DNA from 3 places in the Phreatobacter cathodiphilus genome. Region 3 is predicted to be linked to each of the others. Evidence: predicted binding sites of a transcription regulator. Region 3 holds the regulator's gene; each other region holds the start of a gene.

Region 1 (9,605 bases), 120 kb from region 3:
GGCATTTCCCTGCCGGCCTTCCGCATCGCCGGCGGCCTGCTGGTGTTCTGGATCGCCTTCGAAATGGTCTTCGGCCTGCGCGCGGGCCGCAAGAGCGAGACGGCGCGCGAGGCCATCGACAAGGAGCATATCGTCAACGTCGCCGCATTCCCGATGGCGATTCCGCTGCTGGCGGGGCCGGGCGCCATCACCGCCACGCTGCTCCTGGCCGGTCAGGCCTCTGGCAGTCCGGCGACCATGGCGGCGCTGATCGCCGTGCTGGCCGTTGTCGTTCTGGTCTCCTGGGCCTGCCTCAGCATGGCGGAGGCGGTCAACGCGCTGCTCGGCACGCTCGGCAACGCGGTGGTGTCGCGCCTTCTCGGCATCATCCTCGCGGCCCTGGCGGTGCAGTTCGTGATGGACGGCGTCAGGGCGGCGCTGAGGGCCTGAGGGAGACGCTCAGCCGCCGAAGACCACCTGTCCCATGATGCGGTAGGGCAGCAGGGTGAAGAGCCCTGCCCCGGCCCATCCTGCCGCCACGCCCAGCATGCCCAGGCGATGGCCGCGCATGTGGCCGGACCGGCGCGCGACAATCGCATAGGCGAGGGTCACGAGCGTCGCCACCGACAGGAGGTGGATGGTGCTGAAGGGACCGATCGTCTTGTTCCCGTGAATCCAGAACGAGGACACGGCGGTGAAGGTCATCATCACCACCCAGACCCAGCCGATGCGCCGATGCCAAGCGCCACTCTTGCGGCGCCCCAGTTGGACGACCGTTAGCGGGATCAGCGAAAGGGCGGCGACGGCGTGAAGCTGGATGGCGAGAGGCGCACCGAGCAGTGGTTCGAGGGTCATGGGTCTCTCCGACGTTATGCAAATGTCATTTACATTTTATCCGGAGTATGTCAATCGCCTTCACATCACCACGAAAGGAAATCCCATGCCGATCCTCACCGCCGTCCCGCTCTGGGTCTGGCCGCTCTTCGCCGCCCTCGTCCTGCTCGGCCTGAAGTCGCGACAGGAGCGCAGCCTGCCCATGGCCGTCGTCTTCCTGCTGCCCGCGGTCGGGCTCGTCACCGTCCCGACGCTGGTCGCCCTTCCCCATGCGGGCTTTGCCCTCGGCGCCCACGCCCTCGCCTATGCCGCGGGAGCGGCGGCGGGCTATCGCCTGCAGGGGCGCTGGATCCTCGCCAAAGGGGGCGGACGGGTGCGGCTCGCCGGCGAGAGCCTCACCCTGGCAGGGATGATGACACTGTTCAGCGCCAAGTTCGTCCACGGCGCCATGACGGCGGTCGCGCCCGCGGCGGTGTCGGGCCTCGTGTATGTCGTCGCCTTCGCTGCGGTCACCGGCCTCGCCGCCGGCCTGTTCGGCGGACGGGCGCTGCGGACCATCATCGCTCCCGCGATGGCCTGAGGCGTTTCAGGGCCGGCTTGTCGAGAGGGCTATTCGGGCCGCCCTGCCGAAGCCTGGCAGCCGGCCTGACGCGCCTGCCATTCCGGGCGGAGGATGGACATGACCGCGAGGCTCGCCCTACGGCCGTCGGCCCTGACGACGCTCTCGCGCATCACGCCCTCCTCGACGAGGCCGAGGCCGGCATAGAGGGCGCGGGCGACCGGATTGTCGGTGAAGACGTCGAGCCAGAAGCGGTGGCAGGCCGTCTGTGTGAAGGCCAGCTCGACGAGTCCGATCAGGAAGGCGCGGCCCGTCCCCTGCCCCGGCGCCGCCACCGAGATGCGCTGGAGCGCGACGTTGCCGTTGCGATCCGTCAGGCCCTTCAGGATGGCATAGCCGAGCGGCGCGCCGTCATCGCCCAGGGCCAGCCAATAGGCGAAGTCCGGGTCGGCGAGACAGGCCTCGTGACGCTCGCGCGGCCACCGGCTGATGCGCAGGGCGTTGTGCGGCATGCCCTCCGTCGTGAGGACGAAGGGCAGATCACCGGCCTCGGCCCGCCGTAGGCGCACCGCTCCCGCCCCGGTGGCGTGGGAGGCCATCCCGGCCGCTCCGCAGATCAGAACGGAATTTCGTCGTCGTCCATCGGGCGGCCGCCCGCAGGCGCAGCGGACCGCCGCGGCGCTTCCGATCGCCCCCCGCCGGAGCGACCCTCGATGGCGCCGCCGCCGAAGCCGCCGGAGCCGCCGAAGCTCTCGTCACCGTAATCGGCGCCGCTGCCCCCGCCGCCACCACCGCCGCGGCTGTCGAGCAGAACCATTTCGCCGCGGAACCGCTGCAGCACCACCTCGGTGGAATATTTCTCGACGCCCGACTGGTCGGTCCATTTGCGGGTCTGCAACTGGCCCTCGACATAAACCTTGGAGCCCTTCTTCAGGTACTGCTCGGCCACGCGCGTGAGGTTCTCGTTGAAGATCACCACCTGATGCCACTCGGTGCGCTCCTTGCGCTCGCCCGACGCCTTGTCGCGCCATGTCTCGGTGGTGGCGAGGCGCAGGTTGCAGACCTGCTCCCCGTTGTTCAGCCGGCGGATTTCGGGGTCGCGGCCCAGATTGCCGATCAGGATGACCTTGTTGACGCTGCCTGCCATCGTCGCTCTCCCCTCCCCGCAGCCGTTGCCCGGGGCGCCTTGCGCTCACATCGGCCCGAGGCTTCCCACGTTCGCGGTCGGGCGTCACGACCAGACCCTTCCGCTTTCGCGAACTATCCCCAGATTGCGGGAGCGGACGCGCCGCACCCCGTCCGTGTTCTTTATTTGTTCTTGCCGCACATGGCAAGGCTTTCTATACTCCTGCGGAGTCGGCGGCCTCGCCGGGGGGCGATTCCGGGCGCACGGCTGCCATCCGGTCCCGCAGAGGTCTGGCGCCGGTGCTCCGGCGTTTCTACCTTGGGGACGGCCGGCATCCTGCTGCCACGTCCCTGCCGAGACCGTGCCTAGCCTGAAACCGCGCAGCGTGCCCGCCGGGGCGCCCGAAGGCCTGTTGAGATGAGCGACCTGTTCGACAAGTTCCGCGACGACGTCCGCCGACCGGATTCCCGCTTCATTTCCGTGAGGGGCGCGCGCGAGCACAATCTCAAGAACGTCGACCTGACGATCCCCCGGGATTCGCTGGTGGTCTTCACCGGCCTGTCGGGCTCGGGCAAATCCTCGCTCGCCTTCGACACGATCTATGCCGAGGGCCAGCGCCGCTATGTCGAGAGTCTGTCGGCCTATGCGCGCCAGTTCCTCGAGATGATGCAGAAGCCGGACGTCGACCAGATCGACGGCCTGTCGCCGGCCATCTCCATCGAACAGAAGACGACGTCGAAGAACCCGCGGTCCACCGTCGGTACGGTCACCGAGATCTACGACTACATGCGTCTGCTCTGGGCCCGCGTCGGCGTACCCTATTCACCGGCCACCGGCCTGCCGATCGAGAGCCAGACCGTCAGCCAGATGGTGGACAAGACCCTCGCCTTGCCGGAGGGCTCCAGGCTCTACCTGCTGGCGCCCGCCGTGCGGGGCCGCAAGGGCGAGTACCGCAAGGAGCTCGCCGACTGGCAGAAGAAGGGCTTCCAGCGCGTCAAGATCGACGGCGCCTTCTACGAGATCGCGGACGCTCCCGCCCTCGACAAGAAGCTGAAGCACGACATCGACGTGGTGGTCGACCGCATCGTCGTGCGGCCCGACATGGCGACCCGCCTCGCCGACAGCTTCGAGACGGCGCTGAAGCTCGCCGACGGCATCGCGGTGATCGAGTTCGCCGACGCCAAGACCGAGGGCGGCGAGCCGATGCGGCTGCTCTTCTCGGAGAAGTTCGCCTGCCCGGTCTCGGGCTTCACCATTTCGGAGATCGAGCCGCGGCTGTTCTCGTTCAACAACCCCTTCGGCGCCTGTCCCGCCTGCGACGGGCTCGGAGTCGAGCAGACGATCGACCCGGATCTCGTCATTCCCGACAAGGACCTGTCGCTGCGCAAGGGCGCGATCGGCCCCTGGTCACGATCCACCTCCCCCTTCTACACCCAGACGCTCGACGCGCTGTCGAAACACTACGGCTTCTCGCTGACCACGCCCTGGTCGAAGCTGCCGGAGAAGGCGCGGCACGCCATCCTCTTCGGCACCGGCGAGGAGACCGTCACCTTCCGCTACGACGACGGCCTGAGGTCCTACGAGACGACCAAAACTTTCGAGGGCGTGGTGCGCAATCTCGAGCGGCGGCTGAAGGAGACGGAGAGCGACTGGGCGCGGGAGGAGATCTCCCGTTACGTCTCCGACACGCCCTGCAAGGTCTGCTCCGGCTTCCGCCTCAAGCCCGAGGCGCTCGCGGTCAGGGTCGGCGGCCGCCATATCGGCGAGGTCTCGCAGATGTCGGTGCGCGGCGCGGGCGCCTGGTTCGGGGCACTGCCCGAACAGCTCAACGCCAAGCAGAACGAGATCGCCGTCCGCATCCTGAAGGAGATCCGCGAGCGGCTCCACTTCCTCATCGACGTCGGCCTCGACTACCTCACCCTCGGCCGCAACTCGGGAACCCTCTCGGGGGGCGAGAGCCAGCGCATCCGTCTCGCCAGCCAGATCGGCTCGGGGCTGACCGGCGTTCTCTACGTCCTCGACGAACCCTCGATCGGCCTGCACCAGCGCGACAACGAGCGCCTGCTCGGCACGCTGAAGCGGCTGCGCGACCTCGGCAACACGGTCATCGTCGTCGAGCATGACGAGGACGCCATCCTGCAGGCCGACCACGTGGTCGATGTCGGCCCCGGCGCCGGTATCCACGGCGGCCGGATCGTCGCGGCGGGCACGCCGGCGGAGATCATGGCCGATTCCGCCTCGCTCACCGGCAAGTACCTGACGGGCGAACTCGGCGTGCCGCTGCCCAAGCGCCGCAAGCCGCAGAAGGGCCGCTCGATGAAGATCGTCGGCGCCCGCGGCAACAACCTGAAGAACGTCACGGTGGACATTCCGCTGGGGCTCTTCACCTGCATCACCGGCGTCTCCGGCGGCGGCAAGTCGACCCTCCTTATCGACACGCTCTACCAGGCGGTGGCGCGCAAGCTGAACGGGGCGAGCGATGCCCCTGCCCCGCACGACCGCATCGAGGGTATCGAACATCTCGACAAGGTCATCGACATCGACCAGTCGCCCATCGGCCGCACGCCCCGGTCGAACCCCGCCACCTATACGGGCGCCTTCACGCCGATCCGCGAATGGTTCGCAGGGCTCCCCGAGGCCAAGGCGCGCGGCTACGAGCCCGGCCGCTTCTCCTTCAACGTCAAGGGCGGGCGCTGCGAGGCCTGCCAGGGCGACGGCGTCATCAAGATCGAGATGCACTTCCTTCCCGACGTCTACGTCACCTGCGACGTGTGCAAGGGCAAGCGCTACAACCGCGAGACCCTGGAGGTGGTGTTCAAGGGCAAGTCGATCGCCGACGTGCTCGACATGACCGTCGACGAGGGCGTCGAGTTCTTCAAGGCCGTGCCCAGAGTGCGCGACATCCTCAAGACCCTGTCGGAGGTCGGCCTCGGCTACATCCACGTGGGCCAGCAGGCGAACACCCTGTCGGGCGGCGAGGCGCAGCGGGTCAAGCTGTCGAAGGAACTGTCGCGGCGCTCCACGGGGCGGACGCTCTACATCCTCGACGAGCCGACGACGGGCCTGCATTTCCACGACGTCGCCAAGCTGCTCGAAGTGCTGCACGAGTTGGTCAACCAGGGCAATTCGGTCCTCGTCATCGAGCACAATCTCGAGGTCATCAAGACCGCCGACTGGGTCATCGACATGGGGCCGGAGGGTGGCGACGGCGGCGGCGAAGTTGTCGCGGAGGGCCCGCCGGAACTGATCGCCAAGGAAAAGCGTAGTCACACCGGCCGTTTTCTCGCAGAAGTGCTCACCCGCAGGCCGCTGAAGGTGAAGAGCGAGGCTGCGGAATAGGGCCCAAGCCGGGCGGGTGTGGCGAGGGGCGTGTAAGGGCATGACGGAACTCGAACTCGCCCAGCGGCTCGGCGTCGCCATCGCCGTCGGTGCGCTCGTCGGGGCGGAGCGGCATTGGCGCGACCGGGCGGAAGACGACGGCCAGCGCACGGCGGGGCTGCGCACCTATACGCTCGTCGGCATGCTCGGCGGCATCGCCGGCGCGCTCGAGTTCGCCCTCCGCGGCACCGGCGGCGGGCCGGGCGGCGTCGTGGTGGTCGGCGTCTTCGTCGCCTTCTCCCTCGTCTTCGGCCTGTTCCAATACCGCGAGCAGCAGGCTGAACAGTCCTACAGCGTCACCTCCGTCGTCGCCGGCATGGTCACCTTCTCTCTCGGGGTGCTGGCGGTGCTCGGCGACATGCGACTCGCGGGGGCGGCCGGCGTCGTGCTGGTGGCGATCCTGGCGGCGCGGGAGGCGCTGCACCGCTTCGTCGAGGCGCTGACCTTCGCAGAGCTGCGCTCGGCCATCGTGCTGCTGGCCATGACCTTCGTCATCCTGCCGCTGGTGCCGACCGATCCCTTCGGCCCCTTCGGCGGCGTGTCGCCGGCGCGGATCTGGACCCTCGCCATTCTCGTCGCGGCCATTTCCTTCGCCGGGTACGTGGCGGTGAAACTGCTCGGCGAGCGCAACGGCGAACTGGTGGCCGGAGCCGTCGGTGGGCTCCTCTCGTCCACCGCCACGACCGTGACCAATGCGCGGCGCTCGGTGGATGCCGGCGAACCGGACCGGCTGGTCGCCGGGGCCCTCGGCGCCGGCGTCGTGTCCTATGCGCGCACCTGCCTGCTGGTCCTCGTCCTCGCCCCGTCGCTCCTCGTCACGGTGGCGCCGACCCTCGCGGCGGCAGGTGCGGTCATGGTCGCCGCGGCCCTATGGCTGGCGCGGCGCGATACGCAGGGCCACGGCAGCAGCGAGACGGCCAATCCCTTCGACCTGCGGCAGGTGTTCCAGATGGCGGTCCTGCTCACCGCCATCGCCTTCGCCACCCGGGCCGCCGCCGCCTGGTTCGGCGATACCGGCGCCATCGCCGTCTCCGCCTTGACCGGGCTGGCCGATGTCGACGCGCCGGTCGTCACCACCGCGGGTCTGCTGGGCGGCGGCCTGTCGGCGGAGGTGGCGGCCCTCGCCATGGTGGTGGCCGTGACGAGCAACACGATCGCCAAGGCGGCCTACGGGCTGATGCTCGGCTCCTGGCGCTTCGGGCTGCTCTTCGCGTCCGCCTCGGCCGCCGCTCTTATCGCCGGCGCCGCCGCGTTCCATGCGGTGCGCCTCCTCGGCTGATCAGAATTCGTTAACAATCGCATGTGCCTATCGCATAGCTGCGGTGCACAATTTCTCATCTCGCAACTGCAGCATAATGACTATCTAGGAGGCAAGCGACGGGTCACGACAGGCCCGTCCGGATCAGGACCGATCGCCATGCTGTACCTCCTCAACGCCCTCATCGCCCGCTTCAAGGCCCATCTCGTCTATCTGCGCACCCGCGAGGAGCTGACCCAGCTCGACGACCGCGCGCTCGCAGATCTCGGCTTCCAGCGCGGCGAGATCGAGTACATCGCCCGCCAGGTCGCCGACGCCGCCTGAGCCGATCAAGCGCGGCCGAAGCGCCGCGCGAAGCGCCACATCGCCCATTGCAGCCGCCACTGAGCCACGTCCGGTGGCGGCGCGAAGGGGTTGCGCTGGCGCGACAGCAGAGCGAGCCGCGGCGTGACCGTGGCCAGCGGCACGAAGGCGGCGACGGTGCGCCGATCAGCCCCGCGAGCGAGCTCTTGCGCTGCCGCCGCATGCCGCCGCGCCATGGCGACGACGGCATCGCGCACCTGCCGCATGGCGTCCGACTCGCGCCCCGTCACCACCTCGTCGCGACCGATACCCTCGGCGGCGAGAATGTCGGCTGGGATGAAGACCTGGCCGCGCGACGCGCCGAGCCCGAGCGCGCGCAGCAGCCCCGTCAGCGCATAGGCCATGCCGGCATGGCCGGCGAGATCCCCGGTGCGCGGATCATCGCCCTCGGCCAGCACCAGAGCGCCCATCTGCATGAGCGCCCCGCTGGTTTCCCCGCAATAGCCCTCCAGATCGGCAACCGACGGCATCGGATCGTCGTAGAGATCGAAGACGCGCGCGTCGATCAGATCGATGAGCGGCTTGATCGGCAGGTTGTGGCGGCCGATCACGTCCAGCAGGGCCGCCGCCACCGGATGGGCGGTGATGTCGCCCCGACCCTCGCCCGTCAGCACGTCGCGCCACCATTGCAGCCGCACCTCGCCGGGTAAGGGTTCGGAGACGCGGTCCCGCACCGAGGCGATCTCGAGATTGAAGGCGGCGAGCGCCACCAGGTCGCCGCGGCGGTCGGAGGGAGCGAAGAGCGCGGCGAGCCAGCGGTCCTTGTCGCCGGCGCGGACCTGCGCGTCGCAATGGTCATAGGCCGCGGCGAGCGTGGCGGAGGGCGGGAGCGGCGCCACCGTCAGGGCACCGCGACGAGGGCGGCCGCGACGCGGCGGTTCTCCCCCAGCATGATGTTGTAGGTGCGCGCGGCAGCGCCGGTCGCCATCACGTCGAGGCCGATGCCGGCCTCCCGCAGCGCCCAGCGAACCGCGTCGTCGACAGGAACCGGGGCGGAACCGGTGCCGAGGAGCAGCACGTCGATGTCCGCGCCTTCGGCCACGACCGCGGCGAAATCGGCCGGGGTCAGGGCCGCGCCCTCCCTGGGCGGCCAGGCGTGGACGCCGGAGGGGAGCGCGAGGATGGACCCGCGGTGGCTCATCTCGGCGAAGCGGAAGCCGCCGCGGCCATAGGCGTCGATGGCGAACCGCCCGGGAACGAACCCCTCGTGCAGGACCTTGAGCGGTTCGCCCCGCGGCACGTCAGGCCTTGGCCTTGGCCGTGGCTCCCTCGCCGTCCTCGGCCTCGGCGCGGGCCGTGCCGAAGCCACCCTGGCGCAGGCCGAGATAGATGAGGATCGGCGCGGCCATGAAGATGGAGGAATAGGTGCCGACGATGACGCCCACCAGCATCGAGGCTGTGAAGCCCTGAATGACCTCGCCGCCGAAGAAGAACAGGCCGAGCAGCGCGAGGAAGGTGGTGGTGGCGGTGATGGTGGTGCGCGACAGGGTAGAGTTGATGGCGACGTCCAGCAGTTCGGCCACCGGGAGCTTCTTGTGCTTGCGCATCATCTCGCGGATGCGGTCGAAGACGACGACCGTGTCGTTGAGGGAATAGCCGATGATGGTGAGCACCGAGGCGATGGAGGTGATGTCGAAATCGGCCTGCGTGAAGATGTAGAAGGCCATGATCGCGGTGACGTCGTGCAGCGTCGCGATCATCGCGGCGACGGCGAACTGCCACTCGAAGCGGAACCACAGATAGATCAGCACCGCGAGGATCGACAGGATCACGCCGATCACAGACATCTGGACCAGTTCGGAGGAGACGGTGGGGCCGACGACCTCGGTGCGGCGCACCTCGTAATCGGCATCGATCAGGGCACGAACGCGGCGCAGCGCCGCCTGCTGCCCAGGCTCGCCCCCCGGCTGTTCGCCGTAGCGGACCATGACGAGGTTGGGGCCGCCGAATTCCTGAAGCTGCACATCGCCGACATTGGCGCCCTGCAACCGGGTGCGCAGCTCGCCGATATTCGCATGGCCCTGCTTGGCCTGCAGCTCGACCAGGGTGCCGCCCTTGAAGTCGATGCCGATGTTCAGGCCGATCGTCAGGAACCCGACGATGGTGGC
Region 2 (9,605 bases), 1.4 Mb from region 3:
CCTGACGGCGGCGCAGACCCTCGACACCGGCGCCTATGTGCGTGCGGTGCTCGGCCCCGCGGCCACCGCCGCCGCAGGGAGGCCTTGATGGGCACGCGCCTCCTGCCGCAGCCGGCCCTCACGCTCGTCATCACCGGCGTGTGGATGGCGCTCGCCAATAGCGTCTCCCTCGGAAACGCCGTTCTCGGCCTCGCCCTCGGCCTCGCCGTGCCGCTGCTGACCCAGGCCTATTGGCCGGACCGGCCGCGGTTCCGCAAGCCCTGGCGGATCGTCGACTTCGCCCTGGTCGTGCTGTGGGACATCGTCGTCTCCAACATCCAGGTCGCCTGGCTCATCCTGTTTCGCCGCGGCGACAGCCTGCGCTCGCAGTTCATTCGCGTTCCGTTGGACCTCACCAATCCGGAGGCCATCACCATTCTCGCCGGCACCATCACCATGACGCCGGGCACGGTCAGCGCCGACCTGTCGGCCGACGGCACCGCCATCCTCGTCCATTGCCTGGAGACCGACGATCCCGAGGCCACGGTGACCGCCATCAAACAGCGCTACGAACGACGTCTCATGGAGATTTTCGCATGATCGCGACGGCCTGTCTGATCGCCCTCGCGGCGATTTCCCTCGCCCTCCTCCTCAACCTCTACCGCCTCGCCGTCGGCCCCCACGCGCTCGACCGCGTGCTGGCGCTCGACACCATGGTCATCAATGCGATCGGCCTCGTCGTCGTGCTCGGCATCTGGTTCGGGGTCACCATCTTCTTCGAGGCGGCCCTGCTCTTCGCCATGGTCGGCTTCCTGTCGACGGTGGCCTTCTGCAAGTACCTGCTGCGCGGCAACGTGATCGAGTGAGGCCGACATGACGGCGTGGATCGTGGATCTCCTGGTGACCGCACTCCTTCTCACGGGCAGCTTTTTCCTGCTCGTGGGCTCCTTCGGCCTCGCCAAGCTGCCGGACATGATGCGGCGGCTGCATGCGCCGACCAAGGCGACGACGCTCGGCATCGGCGCACTCCTGATCGCCTCGATGGTCTATTTCACCTTCGCCATGGGGATGCCCTCCTTCCACGAACTGATGATCACGCTGTTCCTGTTCATCACCGCCCCGGTCACGGCCCATCTCGTGGCCAAGGCCTACATCCTCAGACACCCGGACCTGCGGCCTCACCTGCCGGACGTGCGGGCGAGTGGCGGCTGGGCAACCCTCGGGACGACGACCGCGGATACACGGCGCGGGGACGACTGACTGCCCCGATGGCTCCCGAAGCGGTGCCGCACGACGGCTTCGCGACGTTGCCTGCCTGCGAACAAAAATGGAACATCCGTATGTTCCCGGATTGTTCCGGTGCGGCTTTCGTGCAGGATGGCTGCGGGGGGTGGGCCATGGTGCAACGCGTCGCGACGGTGGCATTCGAGGGCATCGAGGCCAAGCCCGTGGACGTGCAGGTCCATGTCCTCTCCGGTCAGATCGTCTTCAACATCGTCGGCCTGCCCGACAAGGCGGTGAGCGAGGCGCGCGAGCGTGTCCGTTCCGCCCTGGTGGCGTCCGGGCTGGCGCTGCCGGGGAAGCGGATCACCGTCAATCTGGCGCCGGCGGACCTGCCGAAGGAGGGTTCGCATTTCGACCTGCCCATCGCGCTGGGCCTGATGGCGGCCATCGGTGCCATTCCGCCCGATGCACTGGGCGGCTTCGTGGTGCTGGGCGAGCTCGCGCTCGACGGCCGGATCACGCCGGTGGCGGGGGTGCTGCCGGCGGCGATGGCGGCCAACGCCCTCGGGCTCGGCATCATCTGCCCCGCCGCCTGCGGCCCCGAGGCCGCCTGGGCCGGGGAGGACGTGGAGGTGCTGGCGCCGGACAATCTTGTGCAGCTCGCCAACCATTTCCGCGGCACGCAGGTCCTCTCCCGGCCGATGCCGGGGATCCGGACCGTGGATGCGCCGCTCGCCGACCTGCGGGACATCAAGGGTCAGGAGAGCGCCAAGCGTGCGCTCGAGATCGCGGCGGCGGGAGGCCACGCGCTGCTGATGAACGGGCCGCCGGGTTCGGGAAAGTCCATGCTCGCCAGCCGCATGCCCTCCATCCTGCCGCCGTTGACGGCCGCGGAGCTGCTGGAGGTCTCGATGATCCATTCGGTGGCCGGGGAGCTGGAAGGCGGCCAGCTGACGACGCGCCGGCCCTTCCGCAATCCCCACCATTCCGCCTCGATGGCGGCCCTGATCGGCGGTGGGCTTCGGGTGCGCCCGGGCGAGGTGTCGCTCGCCCATCACGGGGTGCTGTTCCTCGACGAACTGCCGGAATTCCAGCCCCATGTCCTCGACGGCCTGCGCCAGCCGATCGAATCGGGCGAGGCGGTCATCGCCAGGGCGAACCAGCGCGTCAGTTTTCCCGCCCGGTTCCAGCTCGTCGCGGCGATGAATCCGTGCCGCTGCGGCAAGGCCACCGAGCCGGGATTCGCCTGCCCCCGCATGCCCAATCCGCGCTGCATGGCCGATTACCAGGCGAAGATTTCCGGGCCTCTCATCGATCGGATGGACATGGTGATCGAGGTGCCCGCCGTCGCCGCCGCCGACCTCATCCTGCCGGCGCCGGCGGAGGGCAGCAACGAGATCGGCCTCAGGGTTGCTGCGGCGCGGCGGGTCCAGGCTCTCCGCTACGAGAGCCAGGGGCTGCCGGTGCGGCTGAACGCCCATGCGCCGCCGGCCGTGCTCGACGAGGTGGCTGCGCCCGACGCCGCCGGGCTCGCGCTGCTCCGGGACGCTGCGGAGGCGCTGCGCCTCACGGCCCGCGGCTATCACCGGGTGCTGAAGCTCGCCCGAACCATCGCCGATCTCGACGCCAGCGCCGCCGTCCGCCGCGTCCATCTTGCGGAGGCCATCAGCTATCGCGGCGCCACCGATGCCCTGCGCGCCGCCGCCTGACCTCAGGTCCAGGCGGAGCCACCGCGGTCGCCGCACCGTCCCGGGCCGCCGCGGCGCCACCGATGCCCTGCGCGCCGCAGCCTGACCTCAGGTTCCCGCGGAGCCACCGCGGTCGCCGCACCGTCCCGGGCCGCCGCGGCGCCACCGATGTCCTGCGCGCCGCAGCCTGACCTCAGGTCCCTGCGGAGCCACCGCGGTCGCCGCACCGTCTCGGACCGCCGCGGCGCCACCGATGCCCTGCGCGCCGCCGCCTGACCTCAGGTCCCGGCGGGGCCACCGCGATCGCCGCACCGTCCCGCGCGGCGACGGCCGCCGACTGCGCAGGGATTGAGGCGCCGCGCCTGCCCGCCCCTCCCGCGCCGCGGCGGCACCCGGCCTCGCGCCGCCTGCGGTAACACCCCGTCAACCCTGTCGGCCTAGAGTCGTGCCGGCTTGGCCGGGTGGCGCGTGGAGACTTGCCGTGGATGCTTTCGCCCTCGTCGCGGGTGGTGCGGCAGCGCTCGGCGTCGCCTTCGCGGCGGCCCTGTTTCACCTGCTCCATGCCCGCCGCGCCCTGCTGCGCAAGACGGCGGCGCTGGAGGACACGGTCGAGACCCTGACGGACCGGGTCTTCGAACTCGCCGAGAGCGAGGAGCGCCACCGCGGCCTGATCGACGCCCAGGGCGACCTGATCGTCCGGCGCGACGCCGACGGCATCATCACCTTCGCCAACCGCGCCTTCGGGGACCTCGTCGGCGCGCCTGCGGCGGAGCTCGTCGGCCGCGGCGACACGCCCCTGGTGGTCGACCGCTCCGACGAGCGGCGAGAGCCCGACGGATCGCGCAGCATCGACGAGCTCGTCGCCACCCCCACCGGCCGGCGCTGGATCGCATGGCGTCACCATGCCGTCCTCGACGGCGACGGGCGTCCGGAGGAGCTGCAGTCGGTCGGCCGCGACGTCACCGACCGCAAGGCGGCCGAGGCGGCGCTGGCCGCGTCGCGGGCACGGGCGGAGAGCGCCAACGCGGCGAAGTCCCGCTTCCTCGCCACGGTGAGCCACGAGATCCGCACGCCGCTCAACGGCATTCTCGGCATGGCGGATCTCCTGCTCGACACCGGCCTGTCGCCGGAGCAGCGGACCTATGCCGAGGCGGTCAAGGGTTCGGGCGAGACGCTGCTGGCGCTGATCGACGAGATCCTCGACTTCTCCAAGATTGAGGCGGGCCGCCTCGATCTCGACGAGGCGCCCTTCGACCTCCTGCCGATCATCGAGGGCGCGGCGGAACTGCTCGGGCCGCGGGCCCAGGCCAAGGGGCTCGACGTCGCCACCGCCGTCGCGCCGGACGTCCCCTCGCGGCTCGTGGGGGACGCTACCCGGCTGCGCCAGGTCCTGCTCAATCTCGCGGGCAATGCGGTCAAGTTCACCGAGGCGGGCGGGGTCACCATCGCCGCGGCACGCGAGGCCGACCAGTTGATCCTCACCGTGGCCGATACCGGCCCGGGCATCGCTCCCGCCGACGTGGAGCGCATCTTCGGCGAGTTCGAGCAGGGCGAGACGACCTTCTCCCGCCGCCACGCAGGCACGGGCCTCGGCCTTGCCATCTCGCGTCGCATCGTCGCCCTCATGGGCGGCACCCTCTCCGTCGCCACGGCGCCCGGTGCCGGCGCCACCTTCACGGTGCGTCTGCCCATGACGCTGGCCTCCGGCGCCGTCGAGCCGGAGGAGCGGCTGCCGGGGCTCTCCGTGCTCGTCGTCTCGCCGTCGCCGATCGAGCGGGAGGCGCTGACGCGGCGGTTGTCGGCGCGCGGCGCCGACGCGGCGGCCTGCAGCGATCCCGAGGGGGTTCCCGCCGATACCCGCTACGACACGGCGATCATCGATCACCGGCTGGGCGACGACGGTGTCGCCACGGTCCTCGACGCCCTGAAGGACCGGGTCCGGCGCACGGTGCTGCTGGTGCGCCCGGCAGAGCGTCCGGCGATCGCCGCCTGGCGCGAGAAGGGGATCGGCGGCTGGCTGGTGTCCCCGGTGCGGGAAGCCTCGCTCGTCATGCAGATGCGGGCGCAGGGCGAAGTTCCCGCCGAAGGGGCGCCGGAGGCGGAGGGTGCGGCGGACGACGTCCCGTCGGCGGCCGGCGGCCCCTCGCTGACCATCCTCGTCGCCGAGGACAACGCCATCAACGCCCTGCTCTGCCGCAAACTCGTCGAGAAGCTCGGCCACCGGCCGGTCTGGGTGACCGACGGCCGCGCCGCCGCCGCCACCGCCCTCGACCCCCAGGCCGGAATCGACCTCGTGCTGATGGACATGCAGATGCCGGACTACGACGGCCTGTCGGCCGCCAAACTCATCCGCGCCGGCGAGGGCGAGGGTCGGCGGCTGCCGATCGTCGCGCTCACCGCCAATGCCTTCGCCGAGGACAGGGCCGCGGCCATCGCCGCCGGCATGGATTCCTTCCTGACGAAGCCGCTCGACCGCGATCGCCTCGCCGAGGCCATCGACCGCTACGTGGCGGTCACCACGACAGGCCGCGGGCCTGCAGAGCGAGGGACAGCGAAGGGGCGTCGGTGAAGAGCACGGCATCCATGCCGACGGCGCGCGCGCCCTCGACGTTGCGCTGCGAGTCGTCGATGAACAGGCAATCGCCGGGGCGAAGCCCGAATCCCTCGCAGAGCCGGGCATAGATGCGCGGGTCGGGCTTGTTGATGCCCACATCGCCGGAGAGGACGAGACCGGAGAACCGCCCCAGGAACGGGTGAGAGGGAAGCGTCCGGTCGAAGAGCTCGCGCGAGAAGTTCGAGATGCCGTAGACCGGTCCACGCGCCGCCAGTCCCTCGAATATGGCCCGCGTGCCGTCCACCTCGCCGGGGATCGCCTCGAGCCAGTCCTCGTAGAAGGCGGCGAAGACGGGACCGTGGTGGGGATAGCGCGCCGCATGGTCGGCCACCCCCTCGGCCACGGGGCGCCCGGCATCCTGGTGCGCATGCCACTCCATGAAACCGACCTCGGCCATGAAGGCCTCCAGCGCCGCGGTCTCGGGAAAATGCCGGGCCAGGGCGCCCTTCGGGTCCCACCGCAGCAGAACCTGACCGATATCGAAGACGGGTATGGGGGAGGGACCGGACATGGAGGCCTTTTGGCAAGACGGTGTGACGGCGGTGTAACAGTTGAACCGCGCAATAATCGTCCATCAGTAACGAACTGATAACGCGCAAACCCGACAATCCCTGACACATGACGTAGGGTCCGCAAGGCATGGCCGGGACGAAGAGAACGACGCGGAGCCACGGAGTGCGGCAGGATGCCGTATCTTCAGCACGCGAGGCCGCGCTGCTCAAGCGGGCGATGGCCATCGCCCGCATGGGCTACTGGCGCTCGGCCGGCCCTGACCATCCGACGCTGTGGATATCCCCGGAACTCTCCGACATGTACGGCCTCGCGACGCGCGACGGCTTTCTGCCCGTCGCGGAGATCCGCGCCCGCTTTCTCGGCACCGCGCCGGAGGAACTGCTGCGGGGCCTCGCCTGCTGCTGGAAGGACGGAACGCCCTATTCGGTCCATGCCCAGTATCTCCACCCCCTCGGGCAGACCATCGACTTCGCGGTGCACGGCGAGGCGGAACGCGACGCCTCCGGCGCCATCACCGGCATATCGGGCATCGTGCGCGACATTTCGGAGGAGCAGGCGGCCCTGCGCTCCGTCACCGAGAGCGAGCAGCGCCTCTCCGACTTCATCGGCACGGCCTCCGACTGGTGCTGGCAGACCGGCCCCGACCACCGCTTCCTGCCCCTCGCCCTGCCGAGCGAGCGGAACTCGGCGATCCGCACCATCGCAGCCGGCGGGGTGGCCCGCTGGGAACTGCCCGTCGTGCCGGAGCACCGCGAGGCCATGGAGCGCCATCGCGCCGACATGGAGAACCATCGCCCGTTCCGCGACTTCGTCTATACGCTGATCGGGCCCGGCGGCGAGAAGGCGACGATCCGGTCCAGCGGCAAGCCCGTCTTCGACGAGCAGGGCACCTTCCAAGGCTATCGCGGCACGGCGAGCAACGTCACGGACCTGCGGGTCGCCGAAGACCTGCTGGTCCGCCGCACCGCCGCCCTGGCCGAGGCGCATCGCCTGGGCCGGATGGGATCCTGGCACTACCGGCTGGGCTGCGACACAGTCGCCTGGAGCGAGGAGCTCTTCGCGCTCACCGGCTACGACCCCGCGACCTTCGACCTGCGCCACGAGGCGGTCCTGGCCCATTTCGAGCCGGCCGACGCCGAAAAGCTCGTGGCGTTGCAGAAACAGGTGTTGAAGACCGGTGGCGCCGCCACGGCCGATCTCCGGTTCCGGTGCGCCGACGGCCGGGTGGGCGATTTCGCCCTCAACTGCAAGGCCGAACTGGCGGACGGCAAGGTCGTCGGCCTGATCGGCACGGTTCAGGACATCAGCGAACGCAAGCTGGCGCAGCGCCAGCTCGAGGAACTCGCCTTCACCGACTCGCTCACCGGGCTCGCCAACCGCACGCAGTTCAAGCGCTCGCTCACCAGCATGGTGGGGCGAGCCCTGCTGGAGGACAGGTTCGGTGCGCTGCTGCTCATCGACCTCGACCGCTTCAAGGAGGTGAACGATTCGCTCGGCCATGCCGCCGGTGACGAACTGCTGTGCCGGGTGGCCGGCCTGCTGCGGCACGAACTCGGCGGCGAGGCCTTCATCGCCAGGCTGGGGGGCGACGAATTCGCCGTGCTGGTCGAGCGACCCAGCATCCGCGACGACATGCGGGAGCTGGCCGAGCACCTCATCGCCCGGCTGTCGGGACCCATCGACCTCGCCAACGGCGAGGCCTTCGTCGGCGCCACGGTCGGCATCGCCAAGCTGCCGGAGGACGCCGCGACGACCGAGCTGGCGATGCGCAACGCCGATCTCGCCCTCTGCATGGCCAAGGAGACGGGGCGCGGCCGTTGCATGGTGTTCGAACCGGCCTATGCGGAAGCGGTGGAGCAGCGTCTGCTCCTGGCCCGGGACCTGCGCCACGCCATCGAGGAGAACGAACTCCACGCCCAGTATCAGCCGCAGGTGGAGCTCGCCACCGGCCGGGTCGTCGGGTTCGAGGCCCTGCTGCGCTGGACCCACAGGGAGCGCGGGCCGATCTCGCCCGCCGTGTTCATTCCGGTGGCCGAGAGTTCGGGAATCATCGTCGACCTCGGGCTGTGGATCCTGCGGGAGGCCTGCCGGCAGGGCCGCGACTGGCTCGATCAGGGGCTGCCGCCGCGCACCATCGCCGTGAACGTCTCGCCGGCCCAGTTCTGGAACATGGATTTCGAGACGGCGGTCTCGGCGGTGCTGGCGGAGACGGGTCTGCCGCCCAATCTTCTGTGCCTCGAGCTGACCGAGAGCCTCTTCGTCGACCAGAGCGAGCACCAGATCAGCCGGACGCTCGGTGCCCTGTCCGGGCTCGGCGTTCGCCTGGCTCTGGACGATTTCGGCTCGGGCTATTCCTCGCTGGGCTATCTCACGCGGCTGCCCTTCGACCGGCTCAAGGTCGACAGGTCCTTCGTGGACGGCGTGTCCACCCAGCCCGAGAAGCGCAAGCTCCTGGGCGGCATCATCGCCCTCTCCCGCGGTCTCGGCATGTCGGTCGTGGCAGAGGGGGCCGAGCGGGCCGCCGAAGTCGACGTCCTCCGCGACCTCGGCTGCGACGTGGTGCAGGGCTATGTCTATTCGCGCCCCGTGGCGCCGGACAAGGCGCCGGTGGTGGCCGACGCGATCGAGCGGACGCCGCTGGTCGAGTGGGGCCCGCGGCCGATCCGGGCGGAGCGCGGTCCCCCTGCGCTCGCCGTGCTGATGGGCTGAGGAGCCTCCTCAGCCGCCGATATTGTAGGCCGCCAGCGCCGCCATGTTGACGAGGTCGGAATCGCGCGCGCCGAGCGGCACGATCTGCACCGGCTTGTCGAGGCCCACCAGCAGCGGACCGATGACGGTGGCGCCGCCCAGCTCCTGCATCATCTTGGTGGAGATGGAGGCGGAGTGGAAGGCCGGCATGACCAGGACGTTGGCCGGGCCGGTGAGGCGGCAGAACGGATAGGCCTGCATCAGCTCCGGATTGAGGGCGACGTCGGCGGACATCTCGCCGTCGTACTCGAAGTCGACCCGGCGCTGGTCGAGGATCTTCACCGCCTCTATGACCTTCTCGGACCGCTCGCCCTTGGGCTGGCCGAAGGTGGAGAAGGCGAGGAGGGCCACCCGCGGCTCGGTGCCGAGGCGGCGCGCCGCATGGGCGGCCTCGATGGCGATCTCGGCGAGGTCGGCGGCGGACGGCATCTCGGTGATGGCGGTGTCGGCGACCAGCACCGTGCGCCCGCGCGAGAGCACGATGGACACGCCGATGAGCCGGTGGCCGGGCTTCACGTCGATGACGCGCCGCACCTCCTCGAGGGCGGAGGAATAGTTGCGGGTGACGCCGGTGACCATGCCGTCGGCGTCGCCCGCCTCCACCATGGCGGCGCCGAAGACGTTGCGGTCCTGGTTCACCATGCGCTGGCAGTCGCGGTAGAGGTAGCCCTCGCGCTGCAGCCGCTCGTAGAGCTGGCTGGCATAGTCGGCATTGCGGGTGGAGAGCCGGGCATTGGCGATCTCGATGCCGTCCTTCAGCTCGATGCCGGCGGCCTGGGCGGTGGCGCGCACCCGGTCCTCGCGGCCGACGAGGATGGCCGTGCCGAGGCCCTGGTTGA
Region 3 (9,605 bases):
GGCACGTGCGCCGGTCGCGACCTGACATTCCCATCGTCTTCTACGTGTCGCCGACGGTCTGGGCCTGGCGGCCGGGGCGCGCCGCGGAGATGCGTCCCTATGTCGACCATCTCCTCGCGCTGCTGCCCTTCGAGCCGGAGGTCCACCGCAGGCTCGGCGGCCCGCCGACCACCTATGTCGGCCATCCCATCAGCGAGCGGCTCGCGGACATCAGGCCGGGGCCGGAGGAGGCGCTGCGGCGCGATGCGACACCGCCGCGGGTGCTCGTGCTGCCCGGCAGCCGGCGCAACGAGATCATCAGGCTGTCGCCGCTCTACGCCGCCGTCCTGGCGCGGGTGGAGGCTGGCCATGGCCCCATCGACTGGGTTCTGCCGGCGGTGGCGCAGCATCGCGACCTCATCGCCCGCGAGGTGTCGGCCTGGCCGGTGAAGCCGCGCATCGTCGAGGGGGAGGCCGAAAAGTTCGCCGCCTTCCGGTCGGCGCGCGCCGCGCTCGCCTGTTCAGGAACGGTGACGCTGGAACTCGCCGTGGCCGGCGTTCCCCAGGTGGTCGCCTATCGCACCGGCTGGCTGGAGGCGCAGATCGCCCGCCGCCTGATCACCGCGGAGACGGCCGTTCTCGCCAACCTGGTGATCGGCGAGAAGGTGGTGCCGGAATTCCTGCAGGAATACGGGACGGTGGAGGCGGTCTCGGCGGCGCTGGCGGCGATCATCGCCGAGGGGCCGGAACGGCAGCGCCAGGTCGAGGCCTTCGCCGGGCTCGACGCCATCATGGGCTTTGCGGACGAGGCGCCGAGCGTCAAGGCGGCGCGGATCGTCCTCGCCGCCGCCTCCCAATGAAACGGGGCGCCGAAGCGCCCCGCCGAACGTCGTGACCGGGATGGCCGGCGATCACTTGCGCCGGGAGATCGGCGTATAGTCGCGGCGCGTCGCGCCCGTATAGAGCTGACGCGGGCGGCCGATCTTCTGCTGCGGATCCTCGATCATCTCCTTCCACTGGGCAATCCAGCCGACGGTGCGGGCGAGGGCGAAGAGCACGGTGAACATGTCGGTCGGGAAGCCCATGGCCTTCAGGGTGATGCCCGAATAGAAGTCGATGTTCGGATAGAGCTTCTTCTCGATGAAATACTCGTCCGACAGGGCGATGCGCTCCAGCTCCACCGCGACGTCGAGCAGGGGGTCGTCCTTGATGCCGAGTTCGCCGAGGACCTCGTGGCAGGTCTTCTGCATGATCTTGGCGCGCGGATCGTAGTTCTTGTAGACGCGGTGGCCGAAGCCCATCAGGCGGAAGGGATCGTTCTTGTCCTTCGCCTTGGCGACGAATTTCGGGATGTTCTCCACCGAGCCGATCTCGCCGAGCATCTTCAGCGCGGCCTCGTTGGCGCCGCCGTGGGCCGGACCCCAGAGGCAGGCGATGCCGGCGGCGATGCAGGCGAAGGGGTTGGCGCCCGACGAGCCGGCGAGGCGCACGGTCGAGGTCGAGGCGTTCTGCTCGTGGTCGGCGTGGAGGATGAAGATGCGGTCCATGGCGCGGGCGAGGACCGGATTGGCCTTATACTCCTCGGCCGGCACGGAGAAGCACATGCGCAGGAAGTTCGAGGCGTAGTCGAGCGAGTTCTGCGGATACACGAAAGGCTGGCCGATCGAGTACTTGTAGGCCATGGCGGCCAGGGTCGGCAGCTTCGCCACGAGGCGGATCGAGGAGATCATCCGCTGGTGCGGGTCGGCGATGTCGATGGAGTCGTGGTAGAAGGCCGAGAGGGCGCCGACGGCCGCCACCATCACCGCCATCGGGTGGGCATCGCGGCGGAAGCCGGTGAAGAAGCGGCTCATCTGGTCGTGCACCATGGTGTGGTGCGTGACGCGGTAGTCGAAATCGGCCTTTTGGGCGGCGGTCGGCAGGTCCCCGTAGAGCAGCAGGTAGCAGGTCTCAAGGAAGTCGCCGTGCTCGGCGAGCTGCTCGATCGGGTAGCCGCGATAGAGGAGCACGCCCTCGTCGCCGTCGATATAGGTGATCTTGCTCTCGCAGCTCGCCGTGGAGGTGAAGCCGGGATCGTAGGTGAACATACCGGTCTGGGCGTAGAGCTTGCCGATATCGACGGTGGACGGGCCGACGGTGCCGTTGGAGATCGGCAGCGGGATGGTCTTGTCGCCAAGAGTGAGTGTCGCGGTCTTTGCACTTGCGGACATCGGCAACCCCTTGAATTTCCTATCTGAATATGCGTGCCCGCCCATGGTGCAGAGCACCCGTCGCGCCGTCATGACCGGATAGACGCTTTTTGACCATGCGGCAAGCACGTGGGGCTGCGTAGGCCCCGCCGTGCGACATAGGTATGACGCCTTCAGGCCGGCATCTGGTCGGCGATGCGGGCGAGGCTCTCTTCGCGGCCAAGCACCTCCAGCACGTCGAAAATGCCGGGAGACGTGGTGCGGCCGGTCAGCGCCGCGCGCAGCGGCTGAGCGAGCATGCCGAGCTTGACGCCGCGCGCCTCGGCCTCGGCCCGCACCGCGGCATCGGTCGCCGCAGCGGTCCATTCGGGCAGGGCCGCGAGGCGCTCGTGCAGCGCAGCGAGGTGGCCGCGCGCCTCCGGCGAGAGCAGGGCGGCGGCCTTGTCGTCGACGGCGAGCGGGCGGCTGGCCAGAATGAATCCGGCGCCGTCGATCAGTTCGAGGACGGTCTTGGCGCGCTCCTTGATACCGGGCATCGCCTTCAGCACCTGGGCGCGGCGGGCGGGGGTCAGCGCCGCGGCGATGTCGGGCCCGCCCTCGATATGGGGCAGAATGTCGTCGATGGCGGCGAGCAGCCGGTCGTCCGCGGCGTGACGGATGTAGTGGCCGTTCACCGCCTCGAGCTTGGCGAAGTCGAAGCGCGCCGGCGAACGGCCGACGGCGGAGAGGTCGAAGGCCTCGATCATCTCCTCGGTGGAGAAGAACTCCTTGTCGCCCTGGCTCCAGCCGAGGCGCACGAGATAGTTGCGCAGCGCCTCCGGCAGGTAGCCCAGCGCCCGGTACTGCTCGACGCCCAGCGCCCCGTGGCGCTTGGAGAGCTTGGCGCCGTCCGGCCCATGGATCAGCGGGATATGGGCCATGGCCGGCACCGGCCAGCCCAGCGCCTCGTAGATCTGCGTCTGACGTGCGGCATTGGTCAGGTGGTCGACGCCGCGGATGATGTGGGTGATGCCCATGTCGTGGTCGTCCACGACGACCGCGTGCATGTAGGTCGGCGTGCCGTCGGAGCGCAGCAGGACGAGATCGTCGAGGTCCTTGTTGGGGATGACGACGCGGCCCTGGACGAGGTCGTCCACCACGGTCTCGCCGTCCTGGCGGGCCTTCAGCCGGATCACCGGCTTGAGGCCGGGGGGCGCCTCGGAGGGATCGCGGTCGCGCCAGCGCCCGTCATAACGCGGCGGACGGCCTTCCTTCATGGCGAGGGCCCGCATCTCGTCGAGCTCCTCGGGGGTGGCGTAGCAGTGATAGGCGCGCCCGGCGGCCAGCAACTGGCGCGCCACCTCGGCATGCCGCTCGGCGCGGGCGAACTGATAGATGGTCTGGTCGTCCCAGCCGAGGCCGAGCCAGGACAGGCCGTCGAGGATGGCGTCGATCGCCTCGGTGGTCGACCGCTGGCGGTCGGTGTCCTCGATGCGCAGCAGCATCTTGCCGCCGGTCTTCCTGGCATAGAGCCAGTTGAACAGGGCGGTGCGCGCGCCGCCGATGTGCAGGAAGCCCGTCGGGGAGGGAGCGAAGCGGGTGACGACGGTCATGATTCTTCCGAAGACGACAGGGGAAGCCGGGCCGCGTTAGGCTCGGCGCCGGAAAGCGCGTGGCTGTAGCATGTTGTGAAGGGCTTGGGGAGCGGCCCATGGAGACGGCGCGTTGAGGGGACGGGCGAGAGCCATCGCCGCCGTGCTGGCCGGCCGCGCCGTGCCGCCGGCGGGCCTCGCCGTCGCGCCCTTCGCGGAGGCCTGGCGCGCACGGCTCCTCGCCTGGGGCGCGCTCGAACTGGAGCGGGGGCGGGCCTTCCTGATGCTGCCGGTCGCGATGGGCACCGGCATCCTCCTCTATTTCGCGGCGCCCGAGGAACCGTCGCTGGCGGCGCCGCTCGGGCTCGCCGCGGCTCTCGCGCTCCTGGCGATGCGGCTGCGCCATCGCTACCGCGCCTTCCTCGTCGCGACGGGGCTCGCCGCCGTCGTCTGGGGCTTTGCGGCGGGAACGGTGAAGACGCGCCTGATGGCCCATCCCGTGCTCGCCGCGGAAACCGGGTTGCTGCGCATCGAGGCCTGGGTGGAGGGGGTGGAGCGGCGCGAGGCCGGCGACCGGCTGACGCTGCGGGTCGTCACCGTCAGCCCGGCGCCGGAGCGGAGCCCCCAGCGCATCCGCGTCACCAGCCGCACCCGCACCACGGCGGTGCCGGGCCAGCCGGTGGCGCTGACGGCGCGGCTCAGGCCGCCAGCCGATCCCGCGGCTCCGGGCCAGTATGATTTCGGCCGCGACGCCTATTTCATGGGTCTCGGCGCGAGCGGTTTCGTGGTCGGCCCCGTGACGGCGGCGACACTGACCTCCGAGCAGCCGCTCGGCGTGCGGCTGCGGGCCGCTCACGAGCGGATGCGCAGCGCCATCAGCGAGCGTATCCGCGCCGCCATACCCGGGACGTCCGGCGCCATCGCCGACGCCCTCGTGACCGGCCGGCGCGACGGCATTCCCGAGGGCATCAACGAGGCCATGCGGGCGGCCGGCACCTACCACATCCTGTCGATATCCGGCTTCCACATGGCGCTGGTGGCGGCGCTGGTCTTCGCCCTCGTCCGCGGCGGGCTGGCCCTCGTCCCGGCGCTGACGCTGAGGCGCCACGTCAAGGCCTGGGCGGCGCTGGCGGCGCTCGCCGTCGCCACGGCCTATCTGGTGATCTCGGGAGCGGAGGTGGCGACCCAGCGCTCCTGGATCATGATCGCGGTGGTGCTGGTGGGCGTCGCCCTGGACCGCGGGGCGCTGACACTGCGCACCCTGGCGCTGGCCGCCCTCGCGGTCCTCGCCATCGCGCCGGAAAGCCTGCTGGGGCCGAGCTTCCAGATGTCCTTCGCCGCGACGCTCGCCCTCGTCTCCGGCTATGTCACCCTGCGGCCCTGGGCCGAGCGCCATTCGGGCGATCCGGCGGGATGGGGGCGGTCTCTGCTCATCGTCACCAACGGCATCATCGGCCTCGCCGCGAGCTCCTTCGTCGCATCGCTGGCGACCACGCCCTATGCGGCCTTCCACTTCAACACGGTCCATCTCTACGGCGTGGCGGGCAACCTCATCGGCGCGCCGATCATCGAGTTCTTCGTCATGCCGCTGCAGATCCTCGCGCTGCTGCTCTGGCCCTTCGGCTGGGACCGGCCGGTCTGGGCCCTGGCCGGGCTCGGCATCGACCTCTTCGTCCGCTCGGGGGAATGGGTGGCGTCCTGGCCCGGCGGCCGCGTCATCGTGCCGTCGCTGGCGCCGTCCGGGCTGCTGGTCCTGTCGGCGGGCTTCATCGTGGTCGCCTTGCTGTCGACGCCGCTGCGCTGGCTCGGCCTGCCGTTCGTCGCGCTGGGCCTCGCCCTCGCCCCGGCGGGGCAGCGTCCGCTGATCCTGGTCGACGCCGAGGGGGCGACGGTCGCCGCCCGTGCGCCGGACGGGCGGTTACGGGTCGTTTCCGCCCGCGGCAACCGCTTCGCCGTCCAGCGATGGCTCACCGCCGAGGCGGACGGCCGCAGCGCGGTGGACGAGAGCCTGCAGCAGGGCGTTCGCTGCGATCCGCTCGGCTGTGCCATGCCGCTGGCGGGGGGAGGGCGGATCGCCGTGCCGCGCCACCCGGACGCGCTCGCCGACGATTGCCGCGAGGCGCGCATCGTCGTCACGCGGCACGATCCGCCGGAGGCCTGCGCGGCGGTGATCGTCGACCTGCGCGCCATCGCCCGCACCGGGGCCGTGCGCCTCCACGAGAACGCCGGGGCCTTGCGCGTCGAGGCGGCCCGGCCGGACGGCACCGACAGGCCGTGGTTCCGGCCGCGTCCGCCCGGAACCACCCCGGTGCTCGTCAGGGCCCCGGCGCGCACTCCGCCCGCGACGCAGAAGGCGTCGGCAACGGACGAGATCGAGGATGATGTGGAGCCGGCTCAGTAAAAGGGCTCAGTAGCGGCGGATGAGGCCCACCAGCTTGCCCTGGATCTGCACCCGGTCAGGCCCGAGGACGCGGGTCTCGTAAGCGGGGTTGGCGGCCTCCAGCGCGATGGAGGTGCCGCGCTTGCGCAGCCGCTTCAGCGTCGCCTCCTCGTCGTCGATCAGGGCGACGACGATGTCGCCGGTCTCGGCGCTGTCGCCCTTGCGGATGAGCGCCAGATCGCCCTCCAGGATGCCGGCCTCGATCATCGAATCACCACGCACCTCAAGGGCATAGTGCTCGCCGCGCGCCAGCATTTCCGGCGGGACCGACACCGTGGACATACGCTGTTCGATGGCTTCCCGCGGCACGCCCGCGGCGATGCGGCCCATCAGCGGCACGGCGACGGGCATGGCCACGTCGTCGTCCTGAGCCGGCGGCCGGACGCGGCCGAGGGAGCCCTCGATGACGCTCGGGGAGAACTTGCCGCGGGCCGGACCAGCGGACTGCTCCGGCTGGCGAATCACCTCGAGGGCGCGGGCCCGATTCGGTAGCCGGCGAATGAACCCACGCTCCTCCAGCGCCGTGATCAGCCGGTGGATGCCGGATTTCGACTTGAGGTCCAGCGCCTCCTTCATCTCGTCGAAGGAGGGGGGCACGCCGCTTTCCTTCAGCCGCTCCTGGATGAAGCGGAGAAGTTCATGTTGCTTGCGCGTCAGCATCGGTTCCCGTCCCCTGCAGTGCCGTCGGCCGACTCAACCGAACAGATCATGAACAATCACTATCTGTTCTTTATGTGTTCCGCAACCGTTGAGATCCGGTAAAGGCGCCGCCTAGCGATCGAGCCGCAGGATCCGGCAGGGGGAGCCGGCGGCGACGGCCGGCGCATGCGGCGCCCTCAGGATCAGCGCCTCGGCCTCGGCCAGCACCCGGATCATGGAGGAATCCTGGACGGGGAAGGGGGTGGCGACCAGCCGCCCGTCGCGCTGCGCGAGGCTCGCCCTGAGGTGGTCGGCCCTCAGGTCGTTCGCCGGGACGTCGGCACCGAGGACGGCCTCTTCGGGCTCCTCGGCCGAATCGCCGCGGCCGGCGAGGCGCAGCAGGAGCGGCCGCAGGAAGAGCATGGAACAGACGAAGGAGGCGACCGGGTTTCCCGGCAGGCCGAGCAGCCGCATGGCTCCGAGATCGGCCATCATCAGCGGCTTGCCGGGGCGCATGGCGATCTTCCAGAAGCCGGGTTCGGCGCCTTCCGCGGCGATCACGTCACGCATCAGGTCGTATTCGCCCACCGAGGCGCCGCCGGAGGTGACGAGCACGTGGTGACCGCTCTGCCGGGCGAAGCGCACGCGCTCGAGCGTGGCGTCGAGGCGGTCGGGGGAAATGCCGAGCAGGGTCGGCTCGCCGCCGGCCCGGCGGACGACGGCGGCGATGGCGAGGGCGTTGGACGAGACGATCTGGCCAGGACCCGGCACCGTTCCCGGCTCCACCAGTTCGTCGCCGGTCGACAGGATGGCGACGCGCGGACGGCCGTGCACGGGCACGATGGCGTGGTTCATGGCGGCGGCGAGCGCGAGGCGCCGCGGATTCATGAGCGTGCCGGCGGCAAGGCCGGTCAGTCCCTCGGTGAAGTCGAGCCCGCGGCGGCGGATGAACTGGCCGGGCCGGGCGGTGCCGGCGATCAGGACACGGTCGCCCTCTCGTGCCGCATCCTCCTGCATCACCACGGCATCGGCACCGACGGGCACGCCGGCGCCGGTGAAGATTCGGACGGCCTCGCCCGCCGCCATCTGTCCCGCAAAGCCCCGGCCGGCCGCCGATTCGCCGATGACGGCGAGGCGACCGGGAAGGTCCGCGGCGCGCACCGCGTAGCCGTCCATGGAGGAGACGTCCTCGGGCGGCTGGCTGCGGCCGGCGACGAGGTCGCGCGTCAGAACGCGGCCGTCGCAGTCGCCGACGGCGATCCATTCTTCAGGGAGGGGTTCGGCGCCCGCCAGGACCCGGGCCAGCGCCTCATCGACGGGTAGCAGCCCCGCCATGGCTCACGGGGCCCTGTAGGGGCCGGAGGCGCCGCCGGTTTTCTCGACGAGGTGGATCGCCTCGATCCGCATGCCGCGGTCGACCGCCTTGACCATGTCGTAGACCGTCAGGCAGGCCACCGAGACCGCGGTGAGCGCCTCCATCTCGACGCCAGTCTGCCCCGACACCTTCACGGTGGCGCTCACCCGGACGCCGGGAAGGCCGTCGTCGGGGGTCAAGTCCACGGCCACCTTGGTCAGCAGCAGCGGGTGGCAGAGCGGGATGAGCTCATGGGTGCGCTTGGCCGCCATGATCCCGGCCAGGCGGGCGGTGCCCAGCACGTCGCCCTTCTTGGCGTCGCCGGCGCGCACGATGGCGAGGGTCTCGGGTTTCATCACCACCCGGCCCACCGCCACTGCGGTGCGTTCCGTCGCCGGCTTCGCCGAGACGTCGACCATGTTGGCCGCGCCGCTGGCGTCGAGATGGGTGAGGCTGGATGACTGTGCCATGGAACCGACCTAGCGCCTTCGCGGCGGCTCTGCAACGACCGCGCCCGCAGGGGCGGCCGGCGGTCAGGCCACCGTCTCGGAGGCGGCCTGGCGGATGGCGCCGGCGATCGTCTCGGGAGCCTCCGCGCCGGCGATTCCATAGCGCCCCGCGACGATGAAGAAGGGCACGCCGGTCACGCCGATCCGCTGGGCCGAGGCATATTCGCGCCGGGTGCGCTCGACGTCGGCGTCGGTGGGAAAGAGTTCGGCGAGCAGGGTCCCGTCGAGACCGCAGGCCTCGCCGATCGCGATGAGTTCGTCGTCGTCGGCGAGGTTGCGGCCCTCGACGAAGAAGGCGGTGAACAGCGCCTCCACCACGCGGCTCTGGATGTCCGGCGAGCGGGCCCAGAGGATCAGGCGATGGGCGTTCAGGGTGTTGGGAGCGACCTCGATGCGGTCGAAGTCGAAGGCGATCCCCTCCTCGGCACCGATGCCGGTCAGGCGTTCGTGGATCTGGCGAACGCGGTCGGGATCGCCGAACTTGTCCAGCATGTACTGGCGCCGCGGCTTGCCCTCGGGCGGGAGCTCGGGGGCGAGCTGATAGGGCCGCCAGCGGATCTCGGTGGCGATGTCCGGCGTCAGGGCCAGCGCCTTTTCCAGCCGGCGCTTGCCGACGAAACACCAGGGACAGACGACGTCGGAAACGACGTCGATCGTCAGCGTCTGCGGCGTCGGGAACGGGGTGTCGGCCATGGCGGGCTCCCTGGGGCAAAGCCCAGACTTAATACCCCGCGGCCGCGCGCGCCACGCTCAGCAGTTGTGCGAGGGCGGAATGGGCGTCCCCCAGCGGGTCGAGGATGGCTTCGGGCTCGCGCGGGCGGGTGTCCTCGAAGGGAAGCTGACCCGCCTGGCGCGTGCCGCCGGGGATGGCGAGGGGGGTAACGCCGGTCTCGATCAGGCGGCCGGCGAGGCCGGCGATCGCGC

What was found. Region 3 encodes LexA, which represses DNA repair genes until DNA is damaged. Its sites were predicted from a motif close to TGTTCNNNNTGTGTTCNG; they were not measured.
Region 1: a site for LexA is predicted at 2,675-2,692, ahead of uvrA (excinuclease ABC subunit UvrA). Genes of this name have one in related genera too.
Region 2: a site for LexA is predicted at 1,297-1,314, ahead of C6569_RS14345 (YifB family Mg chelatase-like AAA ATPase). Genes of this name have one in related genera too.

Annotation. Positions count from the first base shown of each region.
Region 1 covers NZ_CP027668.1:1,473,169-1,482,773, reverse strand. The annotation lists gene C6569_RS07235 (MarC family protein) at 1-429, shown strand, start outside; gene C6569_RS07230 (DUF2306 domain-containing protein) at 439-834, opposite strand; gene C6569_RS07225 (hypothetical protein) at 920-1,393, shown strand; gene C6569_RS07220 (GNAT family N-acetyltransferase) at 1,423-1,971, opposite strand; gene ssb (single-stranded DNA-binding protein) at 1,989-2,519, opposite strand; gene uvrA (excinuclease ABC subunit UvrA) at 2,916-5,837, shown strand; gene C6569_RS07205 (MgtC/SapB family protein) at 5,878-7,155, shown strand; gene C6569_RS07200 (DUF1127 domain-containing protein) at 7,294-7,458, shown strand; gene C6569_RS07195 (phytoene/squalene synthase family protein) at 7,464-8,336, opposite strand; gene C6569_RS07190 (Mth938-like domain-containing protein) at 8,339-8,737, opposite strand; gene secF (protein translocase subunit SecF) at 8,739-9,605, opposite strand, start outside.
Region 2 covers NZ_CP027668.1:2,975,937-2,985,541, reverse strand. The annotation lists gene C6569_RS14365 (monovalent cation/H+ antiporter subunit D) at 1-88, shown strand, start outside; gene C6569_RS14360 (Na+/H+ antiporter subunit E) at 88-579, shown strand; gene C6569_RS14355 (K+/H+ antiporter subunit F) at 576-845, shown strand; gene C6569_RS14350 (Na+/H+ antiporter subunit G) at 880-1,239, shown strand; gene C6569_RS14345 (YifB family Mg chelatase-like AAA ATPase) at 1,377-2,912, shown strand; gene C6569_RS14340 (PAS domain-containing hybrid sensor histidine kinase/response regulator) at 3,373-5,460, shown strand; gene C6569_RS14335 (HAD family hydrolase) at 5,405-6,016, opposite strand; gene C6569_RS14330 (sensor domain-containing protein) at 6,181-8,727, shown strand; gene C6569_RS14325 (NADP-dependent malic enzyme) at 8,737-9,605, opposite strand, start outside.
Region 3 covers NZ_CP027668.1:1,590,157-1,599,761, reverse strand. The annotation lists gene lpxB (lipid-A-disaccharide synthase) at 1-839, shown strand, start outside; gene gltA (citrate synthase) at 891-2,189, opposite strand; gene gltX (glutamate--tRNA ligase) at 2,342-3,760, opposite strand; gene C6569_RS07770 (ComEC/Rec2 family competence protein) at 3,873-6,140, shown strand; gene lexA (transcriptional repressor LexA) at 6,147-6,839, opposite strand; gene C6569_RS07760 (molybdopterin molybdotransferase MoeA) at 6,951-8,153, opposite strand; gene moaC (cyclic pyranopterin monophosphate synthase MoaC) at 8,157-8,642, opposite strand; gene C6569_RS07750 (DsbA family oxidoreductase) at 8,706-9,374, opposite strand; gene C6569_RS07745 (AMP-binding protein) at 9,403-9,605, opposite strand, start outside.